Regions from separate parts of the Shewanella submarina genome, predicted to be linked through region 3. Evidence: predicted binding sites of a transcription regulator. Region 3 holds the regulator's gene; each other region holds the start of a gene.
The links. The regulator sigma-54, encoded in region 3, starts transcription at its own class of promoters, with help from an activator protein. The targets are predictions, from matches to a motif close to GTTGGCACGNNNNTNGNNT.

Region 1: flgB (flagellar basal body rod protein FlgB) is a predicted target of sigma-54. The motif match lies at 4,477-4,495, and genes of this name have one in related genera.
Region 2: ACFOE0_RS00875 (TorF family putative porin) is a predicted target of sigma-54. The motif match lies at 4,693-4,711, and genes of this name have one in related genera.

What each region holds. Positions count from the first base shown of each region.
Region 1 covers NZ_JBHRTD010000018.1:1,086,172-1,093,215, reverse strand. Annotated here, with positions in the region: gene flgG (flagellar basal-body rod protein FlgG) at 1-477, opposite strand, end outside; gene flgF (flagellar basal-body rod protein FlgF) at 493-1,236, opposite strand; gene flgE (flagellar hook protein FlgE) at 1,402-2,760, opposite strand; gene flgD (flagellar hook assembly protein FlgD) at 2,817-3,599, opposite strand; gene flgC (flagellar basal body rod protein FlgC) at 3,624-4,040, opposite strand; gene flgB (flagellar basal body rod protein FlgB) at 4,044-4,442, opposite strand; gene ACFOE0_RS21920 (CheR family methyltransferase) at 4,554-5,396, opposite strand; gene ACFOE0_RS21915 (chemotaxis protein CheV) at 5,451-6,371, opposite strand; gene flgA (flagellar basal body P-ring formation chaperone FlgA) at 6,559-7,044, shown strand, end outside.
Region 2 covers NZ_JBHRTD010000001.1:183,739-190,782, forward strand. Annotated here, with positions in the region: gene ACFOE0_RS00850 (EAL domain-containing protein) at 13-1,743, shown strand; gene ACFOE0_RS00855 (DUF3016 domain-containing protein) at 1,805-2,347, opposite strand; gene ACFOE0_RS00860 (DUF4240 domain-containing protein) at 2,507-3,016, opposite strand; gene ACFOE0_RS00865 (response regulator) at 3,198-3,995, shown strand; gene ACFOE0_RS00870 (HU family DNA-binding protein) at 4,125-4,397, shown strand; gene ACFOE0_RS00875 (TorF family putative porin) at 4,796-5,488, shown strand; gene ACFOE0_RS00880 (mechanosensitive ion channel family protein) at 5,578-7,044, opposite strand, start outside.
Region 3 covers NZ_JBHRTD010000001.1:341,567-348,610, reverse strand. Annotated here, with positions in the region: gene ACFOE0_RS01580 (calcium/sodium antiporter) at 56-1,018, shown strand; gene ACFOE0_RS01575 (KpsF/GutQ family sugar-phosphate isomerase) at 1,038-2,015, shown strand; gene kdsC (3-deoxy-manno-octulosonate-8-phosphatase KdsC) at 2,018-2,566, shown strand; gene lptC (LPS export ABC transporter periplasmic protein LptC) at 2,563-3,123, shown strand; gene lptA (lipopolysaccharide transport periplasmic protein LptA) at 3,110-3,667, shown strand; gene lptB (LPS export ABC transporter ATP-binding protein) at 3,664-4,395, shown strand; gene ACFOE0_RS01550 (RNA polymerase factor sigma-54) at 4,541-6,016, shown strand; gene hpf (ribosome hibernation promoting factor) at 6,047-6,334, shown strand; gene ptsN (PTS IIA-like nitrogen regulatory protein PtsN) at 6,337-6,780, shown strand; gene rapZ (RNase adapter RapZ) at 6,777-7,044, shown strand, end outside.

The DNA.
Region 1 (7,044 bases), on a different contig from region 3:
CGACACTTCGCCTTCGGCAGAAACCGTAATGGCAATGGCATCTTCAGGAATAGTGATCGGAGGCTGAACCACATAGCCGGCACCCGGCGTCACAATCTGACCTGTATCATCCAGGGTAAACTGGCCGTTACGGGTATAGGCGGTAGTCCCGTCAGGCAAGCCGATTTCGAAAAATCCCGGGCCTTCGATCATCACATCCAGAGAGTTGTCTGTGGTCAGCATATTGCCCTGAGTAAACATCTTCTGGGTGGCGACCACCTTGGTACCAGCGCCAATATTCAGACCATTGGGCAGTTTGGTATTGGCAGCACTGACACCACCTGCCTGATTGACAGTTTGGTACAGGAGATCTTCAAACACAGCGCGGGTTTTCTTGTAACCCACAGTGCTGGCGTTGGCCACATTGTTGGAAATCACCGAGATGTCGGTCTGTTGGGCATCTAAGCCTGTCTTACTTATCCATAGTGCGGGATGCATAATACTTTCTCCTGCTTAACCAATGCGCATCAACCCGGCCGAAGCGCGGTCATTTTCTTCAGCGGTTTTCATCATCTTCACCTGCATTTCAAACTGTCTTTGCAGGTCGATCATGGCCACCATTTCATGTACGGCATTAACGTTACTGCCCTCTACGGCACCACTTAAGATGCTGACAGTCGGGTCGGCCGCGGCGGGTTCACCATTAATTTGACGGAACAGGCCGTCCTGGCCCCGCATCAAGTTTTCATTGCCCGGATTCACCATCTTTATCTGGGCGACCTCTTCAATAACTTCGGCGGTTGCCCCCTGGGGACGCACTGAAATAATGCCGTCTTTGGAGATCTCAACCTTCTCAATAGGCAGCGGCAGCACAATCGGACCGGCATCGCCCATAACAGGGTTACCTCTGTCATTGCGCAGCAAGCCTGTGGCGTCAAAACTCAGGCTGCCAGAGCGCGTATAAGCCTCGCCGCCGTCTTCGGCCTGCACCGCAAACCAGCCATCGCCGTCTATGGCGATGTCCATGTCCCGGCCGGTGGTCTTGATAGAACCGTCAGAAAAGTCAGCCAGCGGGTTCTCCGTCATGGCGAAGACTCTGGTGGGTAAGCCTTCACCGAAAGCCTGCATGCTGCGGGCCTGCTCGATATCAGCCTTGAACCCATCGGTATTGGCGTTGGCAAGATTGTTCGCCCTGACCGCCAGCGAATGCATGTTCTGCTTGGCGCCTGTCATCGCGACATAAAGAAACTTGTCCATTGGCCACTCCGTCAAAGAATTTACTTAACCTAGGGTTGAGCAATCTTTGTGCCAATGATTTAAGGGAGGTAAGCGATTGAAACTGGGGAAGGAAAATCGAAAGAGAAAGATAAGCGGCAGCCATTTGCCGCAATGCGGCAAATGGCTGTTTACAACGTTAACGAATTATCGGATCTGCAGTATGGTCTGTTGCAGGGTGTTGTTCACTTCCAGAGTACGCGAGTTGGCCTGGAAGTTACGCTGGGCAGAAATCAAATCCACCAGCTCTGTGGTCAGGTCCACGTTGGACTGCTCCAGAGCCGAAGAACGGATATCACCAAAGGTACCACTGGCAGCTTCACCGGCCAGCGCCTGCCCGGATGCCAGACTTTCTTTCCAGGAGGTATTACCCACCTGAGTCAGACCCTGCTCGTTGGCAAATCGCGCCAGTGCCACCCGGGCCAGCGGTACAGTTGCACCGTTACTGTAAGAGGCAGTAATCAACCCATCAGTGCCAACTTCAACATTGGTCAGACGGCCCACAGTGGTACCATCCTGTGTCAGAGCCGTGACTTCAAATGGCGATGCGTATTGAGTCGGGGCGTTGAAGTTGATAGTTAACGCCTGAGTACCATCAGCACCTGCGCCCAGGGCTCCTGCACCATTGATACCCAACTCTTCAGTGGTTATCACAGCCGGATCTGAGCCGGTGAAGGTACCGGTGTCGTTAAAGCTCAATACCGCGCCAGTCCAGCCACCCACATCAGCGGTACCAGTTGCATCCGGGGTACCATCACCATTGGTATCAGTCTGGTAACTACCGGCGGCACCGGACATATTTACCGGCACACCGTCCACGGCCTGGAACGATACCCAATGGCTTTCACCTGTATATGCCGCGTTTTCTGGGCGAATAAAGTAGGTGGTCAATACATGAGGCTCACCCAGAGAATCGTAGAAAGTCAGCGAGGTGGAGTTGTTAAAGGTATCCGGATCATCAGGGTCAAAGTCGGCCAGCACCTTGGTAGGTTCACCGGCATTCAGGTTCATCTGCAAGCCAACCTGCTCAGTCTTCTGTGGGCTGCCCGCGGTATCAGGGATCTGTACTGAACTTGTGGTCGACAAACTCACAGAGGTGGAGTTGCCGTCTTTATCTACCGGGAAAGTCTGCAGGAAGTTACCGGCAGCATCGGTCAGATAGTTATTGGCATCAATCTTAAAGGCACCGGCACGGGTGTAAGAGTAATCCTGGTTACCTGAACCGGCAGAGGTGATAAAGAAGCCACCGCCACTGATTGCCATATCCAAAGCATTGCTGGTGAACTGCAAGCTGCCCTGATGGAACTGCTGTGCCACCTGAGTCGTGGTGACACCGCCGCCCACCGCTGTCCCCGCGTTGGAGAAGATGGAGTTGGCATACACATCGGCAAACTCAGCACGGGACTCTTTAAAGCCGACTGTACCTACGTTGGCGATATTGTTGGCCGTGGTATTCAGGTCTTTTTGCGAAGCCGCAATACCACTCAATGCAATGTTAAAAGACATAATTCACCTCTATTAATTCAGATGGAGGCGAACACGCGCCTCACGTACTGCGTGCATCAGCTTTCCGCTACCGCCAATACATCCGATAATTTCACGCCGCCAATCCCTTTAAGATTGAGGACAGCCCCCGTGGTCGCACTACCCAATGACACACTGGTAACGTGGGCATAGGTTGAGACCGCCAGTTCCTGGGATTCACCATCAACCCGTCCACTGGCCTTAAAGCTATAGTTACCTTCCGGGACCGGCTCGCCTTTGCTGTTGAGGCCATCCCAGGTGAAATCGATATTGCCGCCTGCGCTGCCATCAACCTTGAAGGTGGTAACCAGCTGGCCCTTGTCATCTTCAACCCGGACAGTGATCTCTTCTATCTGCTCTGGCGCAGTGACGACGGCTTTAACCTCCTGCTCTTCAGCACTGACATGGCCGGTACCTGATGGGATGAGTACCTTCTGTCCCACCAGACCAGAAGCCTGCAACGCCTGGCTGGAAGTCATGGTGCTGTTGAGGTTGAGGATCTCTTCGTTCAGCTTGGCGATACCATCCACGGTGGAGAATGAGGCCATCTGAGCGATCATCTGGTCGTTCTCAACCGGCTTGAATGGATCCTGCATAGACAGCTGCTGCGACAGCAGAGCAAAAAAGTCTTCCTGGGTCAGCTCCTGACCCTTTTGCTCAGGTACAGCCTGCTCAGTCTGCAAACGCATTGGGTCCAGTACCGGACTCTCGTTGCTGACCTGGTTACTCCCGGTGCCGGCATTGTTACTCTGCACCTGGGATGGGCTGCTTTGTTTACTCAGGGGTGATGCCGCACCGCTGAGGGGATTAATGAGGCTCAAGACTTACCTCCTGCTCTACCCGGATTACTTGCCGATATTCAGTGTCTGCTGCAGCATGGATTTTGCTGCCTCAGCCACCTGAACATTCATTTGATAAGAGCGCGACGCTGAAATCATGTCCGCCATCTGCTCCATCACGTTGACGTTGGGTTTGTAAATAAAGCCATCTTTATCTGCCATCGGATGCTGGGGTGCGAACTCTTTCTGCAGTGGCGCATCACTCTCTACAATCCCCATTACTTTTACACCGGTCGCTTCCTGCTGCTGATGACTGGCTTTTGCCAGCTCAGCCTGGAATACCGGATACCGGGCACGGTAGGTTTGATCTATGCTGCTGGACACCGCATCAGCGTTGGCAATATTACTGGCCGTAGTGTTCAGGCGAACCGACTGGGCTGACATGCCGCTGCCTGATACGTCGAAGATATTGAACAGACTCATGGATTAACTCCCTTTCAGCGCCTTTTTCAGGCCTGCAAACTTACGGTCCAGAAACCCCAGCGACATTTGATACTCAAGGGCGTTTTCCATAAACGCCGCCTTTTCCTGCTGGATGTCTACTGTGTTGCCATCACCCGTATCCGGCTGGTTAGGCACGCGATACTTAACATGTTGCTGGGTGAGGGCCTGCAAATCGAAGTGCTTGTCGTGGCTGCGCGCCATACTCAAGCCGCCCTGATGACTCTTTGCATCCTGCAGCGCAGTAGCAAAGTCCACATCCTGAGCCTTGTAATGAGGAGTATCCGCATTGGCGATATTGCTGGAGATCACTTCGGCACGCTGTGCACGAATGCCCACCGTGTGTTGATGAATGCCGAGAGCTTTATCAAATGAGAGCGCCATAAATTTGCCTCCTCAAAACCGTTGTGGATTTAAACTGCAAATCATGTGCCAATAAAAAAGGGACGACATAATGTCATCCCTTTTCAATCCTGGTGGTTAGCCGCAAAACCTTTAGCTGCGCTTGCGGTAGTAAATTCCGGGGTTGCAACGAACCATGTCAAACTCTTCGGTTACCCCGGCGGCAGATTCAGATGCCCCCAGAAACAGAATGCCGCCTGGATTCAAAGCGGCAGCAAATTGCCGCAGTATGTTGCTCTTTGCCTCCGGCGAAAAATAGATCAGCACATTGCGGCAAAAGATAATGTCGAACTTACCCAGGGAGGCGTAGCTGTCCAGCAAGTTATGAGGACGAAAGTTCACCATGCGTTTGACGTTATCTTTCAGCTGCATGGTGCCCGTATTACAGGGTTCAAAAAACTGGCGCTTACGCTCTTCCGACAAGCCACGGGCCAATGCCAGAGAGTCATATTCCGCTTTGCGGCAACGCTCCAGCATAGAAGGTGAAAGGTCTGTCGCCAGAATAGAGACGCCGGCAGAAGGAACCGCACCGAGTGCTCTTTGTTGGCACTCCAGCACTGTCATGGCAATGGAGTATGGCTCCTGTCCCGATGAGCAGGCTGCCGACCAAATTTTCAATGGTCCGCCTTTGCCGGCAAACTCAGGCAGTAACTCACTGGCGAGCAATTCGAAGGGATACTTGTCCCGAAACCAAAGGGTTTCATTGGTGGTCATGGCATCAATCACTTCGGCACGCAGTTGGCGCTCTGCGGGTTTCATCGACTTACTGACCAACTCAGATAAAGTTGGCAAGTCGTACTTCCCCATCAAAGGCGCCAGACGGCTACGCACCAGGTACTGCTTGTTGTCCCCCAACACTATGCCACTGTGTTGTTCCAGAAATTGCTTGAACTGAGTGTATTCAGTCTCCGCAAGTGTCTTATTCGCCACTGTCATTCCTATTCACTGCACTCGCAATGCGAGCTAAACCCTGTCCCCGAAAATCCGATCTTACAAACTAAGGTGTTTGTTTACTGTGGTTGCCAGTTCATCCGGATTGAACTTGGCAATAAAATCATCTGCACCAACCTTCTCAACCATGGCCTGGTTGAATACCCCACTCAGAGAAGTATGCAATACGACCTTGATATCTTTAAGTTTTGGGTTAGCCCGTATCTCAGATGTCAGCGTATAGCCGTCCATCTCTGGCATCTCAATATCCGAAATGATCAGCGGGATTTCATCTGCCAGATTCTCATGGTCTTCAGCAAACTCCAGCAACATATTCAAGGCATCACGTCCATCTTTGGCGGTATCAATTTCCAGCCCAAGTGACGTCAAAGAACGAATAATCTGCTTGCGCGCCACAGCCGAATCGTCAATCACCATGATGTGGTAATTCTTATCCTCTTCCAGCGTTAACTGCTCCTGGGCTTCTTCGCTGAGTTCAGTTTTCACCGGCGAGATCTGATCAAGAATCTTCTCTACATCGAGAATCTCCACCAGTTCACCTTCAATCTCGGTCACCGCCGTCAGGTAAGAGCCCTTGCCGGTACCATCCGGTGGCGGCATCACCTCTTCCCAGTTGGTGTTGATAATGCGTTCTACGCCCTTCACCAGGAAGCCCTGAACACTGCGGTTGTACTCAGAAATGATAATAAAGCAGTCGCTGACATCCTCGATGGGCTTGCCACCGGTCGCCGCACTCAGATCAATTACAGACAGAGTCTGCCCACGGATCTGTGCAATACCGCGGATAAAAGAGCTCAACTTTGGGAGATTGGTTAATGGCGGGCACTGCAGCACTTCTTTCACTTTGAATACATTGATACCAAAGCGCTGACGGCCATTAAGTTTGAATAACAGCAGCTCCAGCCGGTTTTGACCCACCAGCTGTGTCCGTTGATTAACAGAATCAAGAATGCTTGCCATAAAAATGCCCTAGCTGCTCGTTTTTGTGAGATGCCTACCTTGGAGTATAGGCATATTCCTTGCTTTGTTCCTGACTGAGGGCCTCGATAGCAAAATATCGACAATCCTTTGACAGTTTTCCCTGAGGGTGCAAACCCGCAGAGGAAAGTATAGGTGTAATCTGACACGACAAGCTAGTCTGTAACTAATGAATATTAAAGCATTTAACATCACAGCCACTTTTTTGCTCGGATTTTGCGCACAGGTCTCGGCACAAATTTCAGTGCCCACTCAGGAAGAAATTCATCAACTGGCTAAAGCGACCGTCGCGGCGAAAATCGATAATATTGCTGGTGCAAAGGTGAATATAGAACCCCAAATGCTGGCCACTCGAATGAGCCCCCCAAGATGCAGTGAACCCATGCAGGGGAGCATGGCCTCAGATCGCGAAATCGGTAAAAACAACACAGTCAAAATTTCCTGTACCTCGCCGGACATGGATTACCCCTGGCAGATGTTTATCTCGGTACGGGTAGAAATTCTCAGACCGGTAGTGGTCGCAGATGCACATTTGGGTTCCGGGCAACTGATCGACCCGGACAAAATCAGACTTGAGTGGGTTGACCAATCTCAGCTGCGGGGGTCACAGTATGAAGACACTCAGGATTTGGTCGGCACCCGCGCCAAAAGGCGG
Region 2 (7,044 bases), 160 kb from region 3:
CGTTGAATAATTGTGGCAAAGGATGCGTTAACCCGAGAGTTGGAACAGCTGATTGCTGACGAGTCAGTGGATATAGTGTTCCAACCTATTTTCAATATTAACAGCCAGGAACTCCTGGGACTGGAAGCATTGAGCCGGGGTCCTTTGCACAGCCCGCTTTATTCTCCTGTGTCCCTGTTTCGGGCGGCTGAGGCCAACGGCAGGCTCAGTGAGCTGGAGACCTTGTGTCGCAGGCGCGCCCTGTCAGCTTTTTGCCGGGATTCCTTGCCCGGCAAGCTTTTCATTAATATCTCCCCGAAAGCTCTGCTCGACCCCAATCATCCAAGGGGGAAAACTCTGCAATTGCTCAGCGTGCTTGGGATCCCGCCTTCTAAAGTGGTTATTGAGCTGTCAGAGCAGTATCCCGCTGACGATATCGATCTGCTTAATGATTGCCTGCAGCACTATCGCAATCAGGGCTTTCTCACCGCCATCGATGATTTGGGAGCGGGTTATTCCGGGTTGAGGTTATGGTCTGAACTGGCACCTGACTTTGTCAAAATTGACCGTCATTTCAGTCACGGCATAGATACCAACTCCGTTAAGCAGGAGTTTGTGCGATCTATTGTGGAACTCTGCCAGAGCCTGACCTGCAAAGTGATAGCCGAGGGTATAGAGAACCATGATGAACTGGCTACTTTGAAGCGTCTTGGGGTGCAGTACTGCCAGGGGTATTTGCTTGGTAAGCCTGCAGCCGAACCGGTACTGACTATGCATGAGAGTTTACCGGTTGGCTTGCCCATCGCCATGCCCAGATATGGGGAAACGGCGCAAAGCCTGTGTTCTCCTGCGGTTGCCCTGTCCGCAAACTGTAAGCTCAAAGAGGCGGGGCTGATGTTTAGCCGACAGCCTGGTCTGCAGGCGTTGGTGGTGATGGAACAAAGTCGGGCAGTGGGCCTTTTGTATCGTAATCATCTGCTGGAGCTGTTCAGTACTCCCTACGGGCGAGCCCTGCATGAGAGTCGACCTTTGCATGAAGTGATGGATGGGGATGCGTTGCAGTTTCACGCTGGCACACCTTTGTCGTCAGTCAGCCAGTTACTTACGGCAGACAGTGAAACCGTCATTGCCCAACAGTTTATTATCCTCCGGGGGGAGGAGCTGCTGGGCGTTGGGAACACCCGGGATCTGCTGCAACGCATTACTGACCAAAGAATAAAACATGCCCGTCACGCCAACCCTTTGACCGGGTTGCCGGGCAATGTGCCGATTCAGGAGGAGCTGCAGCGGCTGCGTCAGATGGAGCTGGATTTTGAGCTGGCTTATTTCGACCTGAATCAGTTCAAACCCTATAACGATGTGTATGGATTCAGTCGCGGTGATGAAATGATTATCGCGCTGTCAGAACTGCTGCGCAGCCATCAATCTCCCGAATGCTTTGTTGGTCATATCGGCGGCGATGATTTTGTGATGATCTCCACTTCGGCCTGTTGTGTGCACATATGCCGCGAGGTATTGCAGGAATTTGAGCGAGTCAAAAGTCGTTTCTTCAGGGAGGCAGACTGGCGTGCTGGCTTTATTGAGTCCGAAGACAGACAGGGCAAGCCCTGCAAATACACATTGACCGGGCTGTCAGTGGGTATTCTCATGGCGGAGACCACCCGGTCATGCAGTGATGAAAGCTTGTCGGAATTGGCTGCTGCGGCAAAGAAGCAGGCCAAGCAATCTGAAGATGGCTTGGCGCTCTGGCCAATCGCGGTTTAGTGTTTTGGCTGAGACAAAAACGGCAGAGCTCAGACTCTGCCGTTAGATTGCTGGTCGCTGCTTACTTGGGAGGAGTGCCTTCCATACGCGGAGTGATGGTTTTATTAAACCAGTGCTTCAGCATCTGGTTTTCATACATAAAGGATTCCTGACGTCTGGGTTGAATTCCGCCCAGATAGTTAAGATCCCTGAGTTCCTCTTCACCTGACATAATTACCTGCTGACCTTTGGTGATCTGGTAACTGAAGGTGATTTTCGGCGGATAGATATCTTTTAACACCCGAATATCGCTGGCACTGGCGCCAAAGGTTGGGCGAACATCTCCAGCCAGATCTACATTGGTGACAGTCATCTGCATCTGTTCACCATGAGTCAGTACCTTCCGAGCCAACTTGGCCAGATTCTCTGTCATGGAGTCAAAAGCCCGCTGCTCGAACCTGGACTGCCTTTCTGCCGTGGACTCAATATCTGAGTACTTGTCCGGGTTTTGCCAGGTAATTTTGACAACACCATCCTGGGTGACAGGATTCTCCACTTTTTCATCCGCTGCCATAACACTGCCGGTAGCCAGTATGCCTGCGAGGATAAATGCTCTTGTTGCCATATAACAATCTCCTGATTGCGAGTCGTTAGCCTAGTGAAAGTTACTGAACTAACGGCATTTTTACTGTAATTCGTTGGGTTGAATTCAATGTACAAAAAGTAACCTGAATCACGGCTTAATACAATCGATATTGCTTATATGGCACAGAGCGAAAAAGGATCAAAACGGGAAGCGGTGAGCCAGTTCCGGGTAGGCTTTTTTCAGCATCTTGGGCCGGTTATCAAACTTCTTACCCGCAGGTGTCGCCTGCCCTGAAGGAACGAAGGGGAGCTCCTTGCCTGTGCGCTCTTCATAGAGCTGACCGGCAATCAGGTCATACTCCTCAAGGAATGGATAGGCATAGTCATCCACAAGTGGGAATTCAGGCACCTGTGCCAGTGAGTCCGGATTGGCAATTATCTTCTCGAACCACTCTTTACCCAGTGAAATAAGGTAGCTGCGGAACTCCGCGAACTCATACTCGCTGTCGATCCCGGTCAATACATAAGCTGCGCCCCAAACGCTCCACAAATAGCTGCGACGCATCTGCTGGGAAAAATGTTTGTCAAAGGCGGCCAGTTGCTCATCACTTAACGCGGACAATCTTTGCTTAAGTTGCTCGCTGAGTGCGCTGTTTGATTGGGTTAACGCGTCACGGCTGACCAGCTGCCAGAATTCGGATTCAGTCATTACAGAAATACCGGTAAATCGGGAAAACGACATTTTAGCTTGGCAGGGGTTGTCGGCCATAGAAAATTTCAGAGTTCCACCTGCTGTTACCGGGCTCAACTGCTATCTTTAGGGCGTAAGCTGCCGTTTAACAGACACACTTCTGTCGGCTCACAAGGGCAATGATGCTGAGGATTGATTTATGGAACACGTCTCGATTGATCAGTTATCGATACTCCTCATAGAACCTTCGAATGCACAGCGAAAAATCATCATGAGCCAACTTCAGGAAGAGGGGGTTCATGAAATAAAGACGGCTGACAGTCTGGAGTCCGGCAAAGAGCTGGCTCAGGAGTGGCGGCCGGATCTTGTGGTCAGTGCCATGCACTTTGCAGATGGCACTGCTCTGGACCTGGTTGCCCATGTCAAAAGCAGCGAAGCCGGTGAAGACACCCAGTTTATGTTGATCTCCAGTGAGTATCGCAAAGAGCAATTGGAGGCTTACCGTCAATCCGGCGTGGTGGCGATTTTACCCAAACCCTTTGAACTCGCTCATCTTCACTCGGCGCTGATGTCTACTGCCGAGTTATTGGGCCATGAGAATCTGGATCTGGAGTACCTGGAACCTCAGGACTTACGGGTGCTGCTGGTGGATGACAGTGCGCTGTCTCGCAAGATTATTCGCCGAACCCTGAATACCCTTGGGATGGAGGAGATCACGGAAGCTGAAGACGGTAAAGAGGCTATTCAACTGCTGCAGGACAACAACTTTGATCTTGTGATCACGGATTACAACATGCCCAAGGTGGATGGTCTGATGCTGGCCAAGTACATACGTCAGTACAGTGCTCAACCTATGGTCCCTATTCTGATGGTGTCGTCCGACGCCAATGAGTCACACCTTTCCAATGTCGCCAAGCACGGGGTTAATGCTTTATGCGATAAACCCTTTGAACCTCAGTTGGTTCGCAGGCTATTGAAACAATTGTTGGAAGAATAGTAATTTTTTGTCGTTAACTTCACATTAACATCTTCACGAACAGTTTACCTTGTGGCATGGTAACACTGACCCAGCAGCATCATGGGTCCTGTTACTTATCGATAACTGTGATGATGTGAGAAAATAACAATGAACAAGACGGAACTAATCGCCAAAATGGCGGAGAATGCTGAGCTGTCAAAAGCTGAAGCAACCCGCGCACTCAAGTCTTTCGAACAGGCTATCACTGAGGCCATGCAGGCTGGTGACAAGATCTCTATTCTGGGCTTTGGGTCATTTGAAGTTGGCAAACGGGCAGCACGTACTGGTCGCAATCCTCAAACTGGTAAAGATATTCAGATCCCTGAGGCAAACGTACCTAAGTTCAAAGCTGGTAAAGCTCTGCGTGACAGCGTGAACTGATATTCCTTTCCCATGTCGCAAAAAAGCCCTCAAACTGTGAGGGCTTTTTTATTGCATCAGTTTTATCCTGCCAACCGTGATTGCACCATGTGAGTGCCTATGCCCCAATAAAAGGCAGTCGCTGTGGCTGTATCTTGTCTGTCGCGCGCATCATCTCTACAGAACACTGGATAGTCATCAATAATTCCCGAACCGGATTGCTGCAAATTTAATCAATGTATAACAGTGGTTTGAGCAATCTTGTTTGGTCAATTCCTGGATGAGCCTTGTGGTTCTTCGTTCAGATAACTTCCCAATTGGCACGTGAATGGCAACTCAATGTGTGACCTGTGGCTGACTGCACTGTAATGGTTCATCAGTACAAACAGGATGGGGATTGACTAAACGAGGGGATAAGAATGAAGAACATAAGCGTTGGATTGGCCGCAGCCCTGGCTGGTGTATTGATGTCACAACCGGTCGCTGCAGAGGTGTCGGGTAATATAGGTTTTACTTCCAACTATTTGTGGCGTGGAGTCAGTCAAACCGCAGATGATGCTGCCATTCAGGGTGGTGTCGATTATGGACATGAGAGTGGATTCTACGCCGGTACCTGGGTGTCCAATGTAGACTTTGGTGATGGCACCAGCTATGAAATGGACTTGTATGCGGGCTTTGAAGGTGAGTTTGGTGACGGTTTCGGTTATGACGTTGGCTATCTCTACTATGGTTATCCGGATTCTCCCGGCAGCATCAGCTTTGGTGAGCTGTATGGCTCGCTCTCATGGAAATGGATCACTTTAGGCTATGCCAAGTTTATCCACGCCGGAAGTGATGTTGCCGCCGATGGGCTGGATGATGAAGACTACAGCTACCTGACTGCAGATGTCAGTGTTCCTGTCACTGAGATGCTGACACTGGATTTTCACTATGGCTATAACGATGGGGATGTTATCAGCTCCTGGTTCGGTACCGACAGCTACTCCGACTACCACGTAGCTCTGAGCGCAGCGACCAAGATGGGGGATGTCAGCTTCGCCGTGGCAGACACAGATCTGGACGATGACGATGTTAAAGTGGTGCTTGGCTACACCTACAATTTCGATTTCTAGCTGATTGCGGGCATCCCGAATCCGCCCGCTCAATCACAAGAGTTAATAAAAAAGCGCCCAGTGGCGCTTTTTTACTTTGCGGCAGAAAATTACTTCTCTGCAGTCTGGTAGATATGTACATCTCTTTGCGGGAAAGGAATGCTGATACCTTCGGCGTCGAAGCGCATCTTAACTTCCCGGGTAATATCCCAGTATACATCCCAGTAATCTTCAGGCTGACACCATGGACGAACCACGAAGTCTACGGAAGACTCACCCAGAGTGTGCAGCTTAACCACAGGCTCAGGATCTTTAAGGACTTTAGGGTGCTTGGTCACGACATCCATCAGTACTTTTTCTGCATGCTCAATATCATCTGAGTAGCCGATACCGAAGACCAGATCCACCCGACGGTTACGCTCAACAGTGATGTTGTTGATGGTGTCGCCCCAGATCTTGTTGTTTGGCACAATCAGACGCTGGTTATCGAAGGTCATAATGGTGGTAGATACCAGGCTCATATGGCTGACTTTACCTGTTACACCACCGGCGTTGATCAGATCACCCACGTCGAATGGACGATAGATGAGGATCATCATGCCTGAAGCGAAGTTGGACAGGGTGTCCTGCAGGGCAAAACCTATGACCACACCGGCGATACCGAAACCGGCCAGCAGTGGGCCAAGCTCAAAGCCAAGTTGTGACAGGGCAACCAGCAGGCCGATGGAGTAAACCACCTTGCTGGACAGCTTGGTGAAGAAGTCCTGCAGCAGCTTGCTGAACTTAAGTTTGGAGGTGCTCACTGCACGGCGAACAATGCTTTCCACAATACGGGCCAGCAGACTGGCAGCAAACAGGATCAGCAGGAAAATAAAGACCTTGAAGGTCAGTGATGGACCATGCTCAATCAGTTGGGCCTTGGCGCTATCCAGCCACTGCTGAAACAGACCTGAGGCCACGTCGATGTTCAGTACGTCCTGAGTAATATCGCCACTGACAGACAGCAGTGTCTTTTTCATGCTGTCAGTGTCCTGGCCGAGTTTGTCCAGCAGGGTGATCACCGACTCCAGGCTGGCATTACTGTTGTCCAGCCAGTCGCGGTACATGGCGACCTTGGCGGTCTGCTCTTGAGAAACATCTTTACCGGCCGCATCGGCTTCAGCCACAGACGACTTCAGCTGTTGTTGCAGGAAGGTCACAAGGCTTTCCAGACGCTCACCACGACGGGTGAGGGTTTTGATCAGTGCCGCTTTATTGGCAGACACATCCATACCTACTTTTTCAGCCCAGTGAATGGTTTCCAGTTGGGCTTCATAGAACTGATCACGTTCAGTCTCACGCTTGGCGATCAGGGCAATGGTCGCGCCGTCGTTTGATGTGCCCAGTTGCTGCTTGAGTTTATCAACACTGTTGGCCAGATAGGTTTCTACCTGAGCAATAAACTGCAGTTGTTCGGTGATCAGTGGCTTAAGGGATGCGCTGTCCGGGCTGGACTTGGCAACCTGAGAGCCGATCAGGCTGCGCAGCTCACCAATTTTCTTGATGATGCGGTATTCGGTCAGGGCGCGAATTTCGCC
Region 3 (7,044 bases):
TCACGCAAATCCAGCGACAATGCGCCCCAGAACTCATTCAGCACCTGACCTGGACATGTTATTTAACATTTTTTTATTGGCCACTGGATTGGCCCTGCTGGTATGGAGCGCAGACAAATTTGTCTATGGCGCTGCGGCATTCGCCCGCAATCTGGGCCTGCCCCCTATGCTTATCGGCCTGACCATTGTCGCCATGGGCAGCAGCGCCCCGGAAATGTTTGTTGCCGGAACCGCCGCAATGAACGGCATGACAGATACTGCTATCGGTAATGTGCTTGGCTCCAACGTGGCCAATATTACTTTGATTCTCGGTGTTACCGCGCTGCTTGGCAGTATTTCCGTGAGCTCCCAGACCCTGATGCGGGAAATTCCCTTGATGCTGGCAGCCACTGTATTGGCCGGTTACCTTATCCATGATGGCTTTTTGTCCCGTAACGACGGTTTGCTACTGCTGGCTGTGTTTTTCAGCGTGATGGGATATCTGATTTGGCATGCGCTGAACAACAAACAAAGAGATCCGCTTGAGACTGAGGCGGATGACGAAGTGCCCAAAGATGTCCCCACCCGGAATGCCGTGTTCTGGGTCCTGGTGGGTATTGTACTTCTGCCGTTTTCTGCCGACCTTATGGTGGATGGCGCCGTAGGCATTGCCAAGGCGTTTGGCTTGTCGGATCTGATTATCGGTCTGACGATTATTGCTGTGGGTACCTCACTGCCAGAGTTGGCGGCCTGCGTCGCCGGCGTGCTTAAAAAAGAGGACGATCTTGCCATCGGCAATATTGTAGGTTCCAACCTGTTTAATATACTGGCAGTTTTGGCTATCCCGGGTTTGATTGCACCGGCGGCCATAGATTCCCAGGCCAGCACCCGTGACTTTTATATGGTTCTGGCCAGCAGCAGCGCACTGGCTATTCTGGTGCTGACAACAGGTCGCAAACGTGAACTGCAACGCTGGCACGGTGCTCTGCTGCTGGTAAGCTTTGTGGCTTACCAGATATTGCTGTTCCAAAGTGCCTGACACCAGCCGGAAAAACAAAATGAAAAACAGACAGAATTGGCGCCAATGGGGTAGCCGGGTAATAGATATCGAGAAAGCGGCACTGGACAATCTGTACCAGTTTATCGACAGCGACGAGTTTGCCGATGCCTGCGACATGATCCTCAGTTGCACCGGCAAGGTGATCGTCATGGGGATGGGCAAGTCAGGCCATATAGGCAATAAGATTGCCGCGACTCTGGCCAGCACGGGAACCTCATCATTTTTTGTCCACCCGGGTGAAGCCAGCCATGGCGACCTGGGGATGATTTCAGACAACGATGTGGTTTTGGCTATCTCCAACTCGGGAGAGTCTTCTGAGATTCTGACCCTGATGCCTGTGATTAAACGTCGGGGTATCAAGATGATAGCCGTGACAGGCAAGCCAGCTTCCAATATGGCAAAGTTGGCCCAACTGCACCTGTGTATCGGTGTACCGGAAGAGGCCTGTCCGCTGGGACTTGCTCCTACCTCAAGCACCACAGCGACTTTGGTACTGGGCGACGCGCTGGCAGTGGCTCTGCTGCAAGCCAAAGGCTTTACCAAAGATGACTTTGCCCTGTCCCACCCAGGCGGCGCCCTGGGTCGTAAGTTGCTGCTGAAAGTCGCTGACGTGATGCACTCAGGTGACGAACTGCCGCAGGTACCTGACTCCATGCATATCACTGACGCCCTGTATGAGATCACCCGCAAAGGCCTGGGCATGACAGCCGTGATCGCCGATGATGGCAAGCTTGCGGGTATATTTACCGATGGCGATCTGCGTCGGGTGATCGATGCCAGAGTCGATCTGCACAACACCCCGATCGCTCAGGTGATGACCAGGAACTGTGTTACGCTTGGCAGCAATGTCCTCGCCGCCCAGGCGCTGAAAGTGATGGACGAAAAGAATATCAATGGCCTGATAATCATCGATGAGCAGCAGCGCCCAGTAGGTGCACTGAACATGCTGGATATGGTCAAGGCTGGAGTAATCTGAATATGCGACAAGGCTTGTACGGCCCGGTGGCCGACGAAGTATGGCAAAAGGCCACTAAAATCAAACTGCTTATCTGTGATGTCGACGGAGTCTTCTCCGACGGCCGAATCTATCTGAGCAACAGCGGCGAAGAGCTCAAGGCGTTCCACACCCGGGATGGCTTTGGCATTCGCTCTTTGCTGTCCACGGATTTCCATATCGCCATCATCACAGGACGCAAGTCCCAATTGGTAGAAGATAGAATGACAGCCCTGGGCGTCAGTGACATCTATCAGGGTGTAGACGACAAACTGGAACCTTTTAACGAACTGCTGGCCAAATATGATCTGACCTCAGATCAGGTTGCCTATATAGGTGACGATATGGTTGATCTGCCGGTAATGCAGCAGGTGGGACTGGCGGTTTGCGTGGCGGATGGCCACCCCTATGTAAAACAACATGCCGATATGATTACTCATGTATCCGGCGGTTTTGGTGCGGTCAGGGAGCTGACCGACCTGTTGTTGATGAGTCAGGATAAGTTCGACGCTGCCCACGGGATGAGCATATGAACCGCATTACGCTGGCCATTGTGCTGTTCTTTTCCATTGCGCTGGGTCTTTACTGGCAGGTGCAGCTGAAGAAAAGTGAGCAGCAGTCCAGTACAGATTCTGGCATAGTCCAGCCAGATTTCGTAGCAGACAACCTTAAAAGCGTCAGCTACAACGAAAAAGGTGATGTGGAAAGCCGGGTGTCGGCTGAGCATATGGAGCACTTTGAAGCCAATAACCTGACACGCTTTACTCAGCCTGTGTACCTGCTTTATCCGGATGATGGCGCCGCCCATTGGCGCATTTCAGCCATCGAAGGTGCACTGGATAAAGAGGACAACATAGTCACCCTGCAGAATAATGTTATCATCGACGCCATAACGCCGAATGAACCGCTGCAGCAGTTGAGAACCAGTTACTTACAGCTGGATCTAAACACCATGATCATGCGCTCCGACCGGGTGATTCAGGTGGATGGAATGAACTTCAAAGTGGAAGGCACAGGCCTCTATGCCGATCTGAATGCGCAGACTGTAGAGCTGCTGAATCAGGTAACAGGAATTTATGAACCAAACTAACAGACTTATCGCAGCCTTACTCTGCACCCTGAGCCTGGGTGCTGTTGCTGCTACCGACGACCTCACCAAGGAAGTTCACATTGCGGCCCGCAGCCAGGAAGCCGATATCAAGAACAAGCGCGTTGTTTATAACGGCCCGGTAGTAGTTACCCAGGGCAGCATCAAGATTCTCGCGGATGAACTCAGTGCCAGCCAGGGCGATGGCGAAACGATTCTTATCGCCACTGGCAAGCCTGCCACTTACACCCAGACACTGGACAATGACCGCCCTGCGACGGCCAGTGCCAATGAGATCCGCTACAACATCAGTAAGCGGGTACTGACCCTTGTAGGCGCAGCCGAAATTGAACAGGACGGCAGTAAAGTGACCGCTCCCCGGATTGTGTATGACATTCAGCTGCAACAGATGAAAGCTGAAGGCAACCAGAACCCGGATGACAGAGTTCATACTGTTATTAAGCCTGAAAACTTCCAGAACGATGTGAAGCAAGAGCGGCAGAAGTCTGACGAACAACAGCAAGATAAAGAGCAACCAGAGTCATGAGCGAACTGACGCTGAAAGCCGAACACCTGGCAAAAAGTTACAAAAACCGTCAGGTGGTAAAAGATGTCAGCCTGGAGGTCAAAACCGGTCAGGTTGTTGGCCTGCTGGGCCCCAATGGCGCGGGCAAGACCACAACCTTCTATATGGTTGTCGGCCTGGTGAAAAGTGATAAGGGCGCTATCTATATCAATGATGATGACCTGACGCTTGATCCCATGCACATGCGAGCCCGCAAAGGTATCGGTTATCTGCCTCAGGAAGCCAGTATTTTCCGTAAGCTGTCTGTTCGCGATAACATTATGGCCGTACTGCAAACCCGTAAAGCCCTCAGCAATGAGCAGCGGGAAGAACAGTTAGAGCACCTGCTGGAAGAGTTCAACATCACTCATATCCGTGATTCCATGGGGATGGCACTGTCTGGTGGTGAAAGACGCCGGGTAGAGATCGCCAGAGCCCTGGCCGCCAACCCCAAGTTCATTCTGCTGGATGAACCTTTTGCCGGTGTTGACCCTATCTCGGTAATAGACATCAAAAAGATTATTGAACAGCTTAAAAGCCGTGGTCTGGGCGTCCTGATCACTGACCATAACGTACGGGAAACCCTGGACGTGTGTGAGCATGCCTACATCGTCAGCCACGGCAATTTGATCGCCGAAGGTACCCCGGCAGAGATCCTGGATAACCAGCAGGTGCGTGCAGTGTACTTGGGCGAACAATTCAGGCTATAGTTAAGGCGTATGCCTCTGTGAATGCCCCCGAAAGGTGCGGCCTGAATATCAGGTACAAAGGAAACGCACCTTTCCCAGGCCAATGGACAATCCGGCTCTCGAGAATTTCCACTAAAAATATTCTAAACAGGGATTTGCGGTAAACATGAAAGCGTCACTCCAGCTTAAACTGGGTCAGCAGTTAACTATGACGCCTCAGCTGCAGCAGGCGATTCGTCTGTTGCAGTTGTCATCACTGGAACTCCAACAGGAGATCCAGCAGGCACTGGAATCCAATCCGTTACTGGAGATGGACGAGGAGCAGTACGACTCCGAGTCAGAGGATAACCCTACAGACAACACCGCCGAATTCGACCAGGAAGATTACTCAGCCACAGCGCAGGACAGCTCCAGCGTTGAAACCTCCGATGCCGTCACCCAGGAATCCATGCCGGAAGATCTGCCCATGGACACCACCTGGGATGAGGTCTTTACCGCAGCACCGGTCTCCTCTGGCCCCGCCATGCGCGATGACGATATGCCTTTTCAGGGAGAAACCAGCGAAGGCCTGTACGAGCACCTGGAATGGCAAAAGAACCTTACCCCTTTCTCCGAAAATGATTACGCCATCGCCACCGCCATTATCGAAGCCATCGATGAACGCGGTTATCTGACACAAAGCACTGAAGAGGTGCTGGAAGCTCTGGGTGATGACGAAATTGAGCTGGACGAAGTTGAAGCTGTACTCAAACGTATTCAGCACTTCGACCCTGTTGGTGTGGCTGCGCGGGACCTAAGCGAGTGCCTGCTGATACAGTTGCATCACTTCGCACCGGACACCCCCCATATCGACAATGCCCGACTGCTGATTAAAGAGCACCTGGAGCTCATCGCCAACCGGGATTTTCGTACCCTGATGCGCAAAACCCGACTGAAAGAAGATGACCTGAGAGAGGCGATCAACCTTATCCAGACATTGAATCCAAGACCTGGATTGCTGGTTAGCCGCGAGAATGATGAGTACGTGATTCCCGATGTCTCGGTCGCTAAAAAAAGTGGCCGCTGGGTGGTAGAACTCAACCCCGACTGCATGCCCAAACTGAATGTAAACCAGCATTATGCCGCCATGGCCCGCAGCACCCGCAACCAGTCGGACAGCCAGTTTATTCGCGGTCATCTGCAGGAAGCCAAATGGTTTATTAAAAGCCTGGAGAGCCGCAACGATACACTGTTGAAAGTGGCCAATTGTATTGTACAGTTCCAACAGGGCTTTTTTGAATTCGGTGAAGAGGCCATGAAGCCTATGGTGCTCAACGATATCGCCGAAGCTGTCGAAATGCATGAATCGACAATTTCCAGGGTAACCACCCAAAAATACATGCACACCCCCAGAGGGATTTTCGAATTGAAGTACTTCTTCTCCAGTCATGTCGGTACTGAAGATGGAGGAGAATGCTCGTCCACTGCCATCCGCGCCTTTATCAAGAAACTGGTGGCGGCAGAAAACCAGAAGAAGCCGTTGAGCGACAGCAAAATGGCCCAGCTTCTGGCAGAACAGGGAATAAACGTTGCCAGACGGACTATCGCCAAGTATCGAGAGGCGATGCTGATTCCGCCTTCCAACCAGCGTAAGAGTTTATAACCCTACCCGGAACAAAGGAGGTAGCTATCTATGCAAATCAACCTGACTGGACACCATATCGAGATCACCGATTCATTGCGTGAATATGTTGAGAACAAATTCACCAAGCTTGAACGCCATTTTGAACAGATCAATAATGTGCACGTTGTGCTGAACGTTGAAAAACTGCAACAAATTGCAGAAGCAAAACTGAATTTAAATGGCGGCGAAGTCTTCGCAACTTCTGAGCATAGCGATATGTATGCCGCCATCGACGCCCTGATCGATAAACTTGATCGTCAGGTGATTAAACACAAAGAGAAGCTGACAAAACACTAACGATGGAACTTCGTACCATCCTGCAGCCGGAGTGCGCATCCTGTGCCACTCCGGGCAGTAAAAAAAAGGTACTCGAGCTGGTAAGTAACCTGATTGCCGCTCAGTACCCTACCCTTTCCTCACAGGAAGTTTTTGAAAGCTTGCTGGCCAGAGAGAAAGTAGGCAGCACAGGAATCGGAAACGGTATTGCCATCCCCCATGGCAGACTTTCCAGTATAGAGCACCCCATAGCAGTTCTGGTTAAATGCACAGAGCCTGTTCCCTTCGATGCCATAGATAATCAGCCAGTAGACCTGCTGTTTGCGCTATTGGTACCGTCGGAGCAGTGTCAGGAGCATTTGGCGACTTTGTCTGCTATGGCGGAAAAACTCAGTGACAAACAGATCGTCAAACAGCTGCGTAAAGCACAGGACGACGCAGAACTCTTTCGGGTTATCACAGCATGAAACTGGTTATCGTATCGGGCCGCAGTGGCTCAGGAAAATCTGTCGCCCTCAGGGCACTGGAAGATCTCGGCTACTACTGTGTCGACAATCTGCCACTGTCCATGATTGCGACACTGCTTGAGCAGCTGCAAAGCACTACAGATCAAGTCGCTATCAGCGTTGATGTGCGTAACCTGAAAGATCAGGACAAGATACTGGAGCAGCAGCTTGCCTCGCTGAAAGACACTGAAATTACCAGTTTTTATCTGCACTCAACCGATGAAA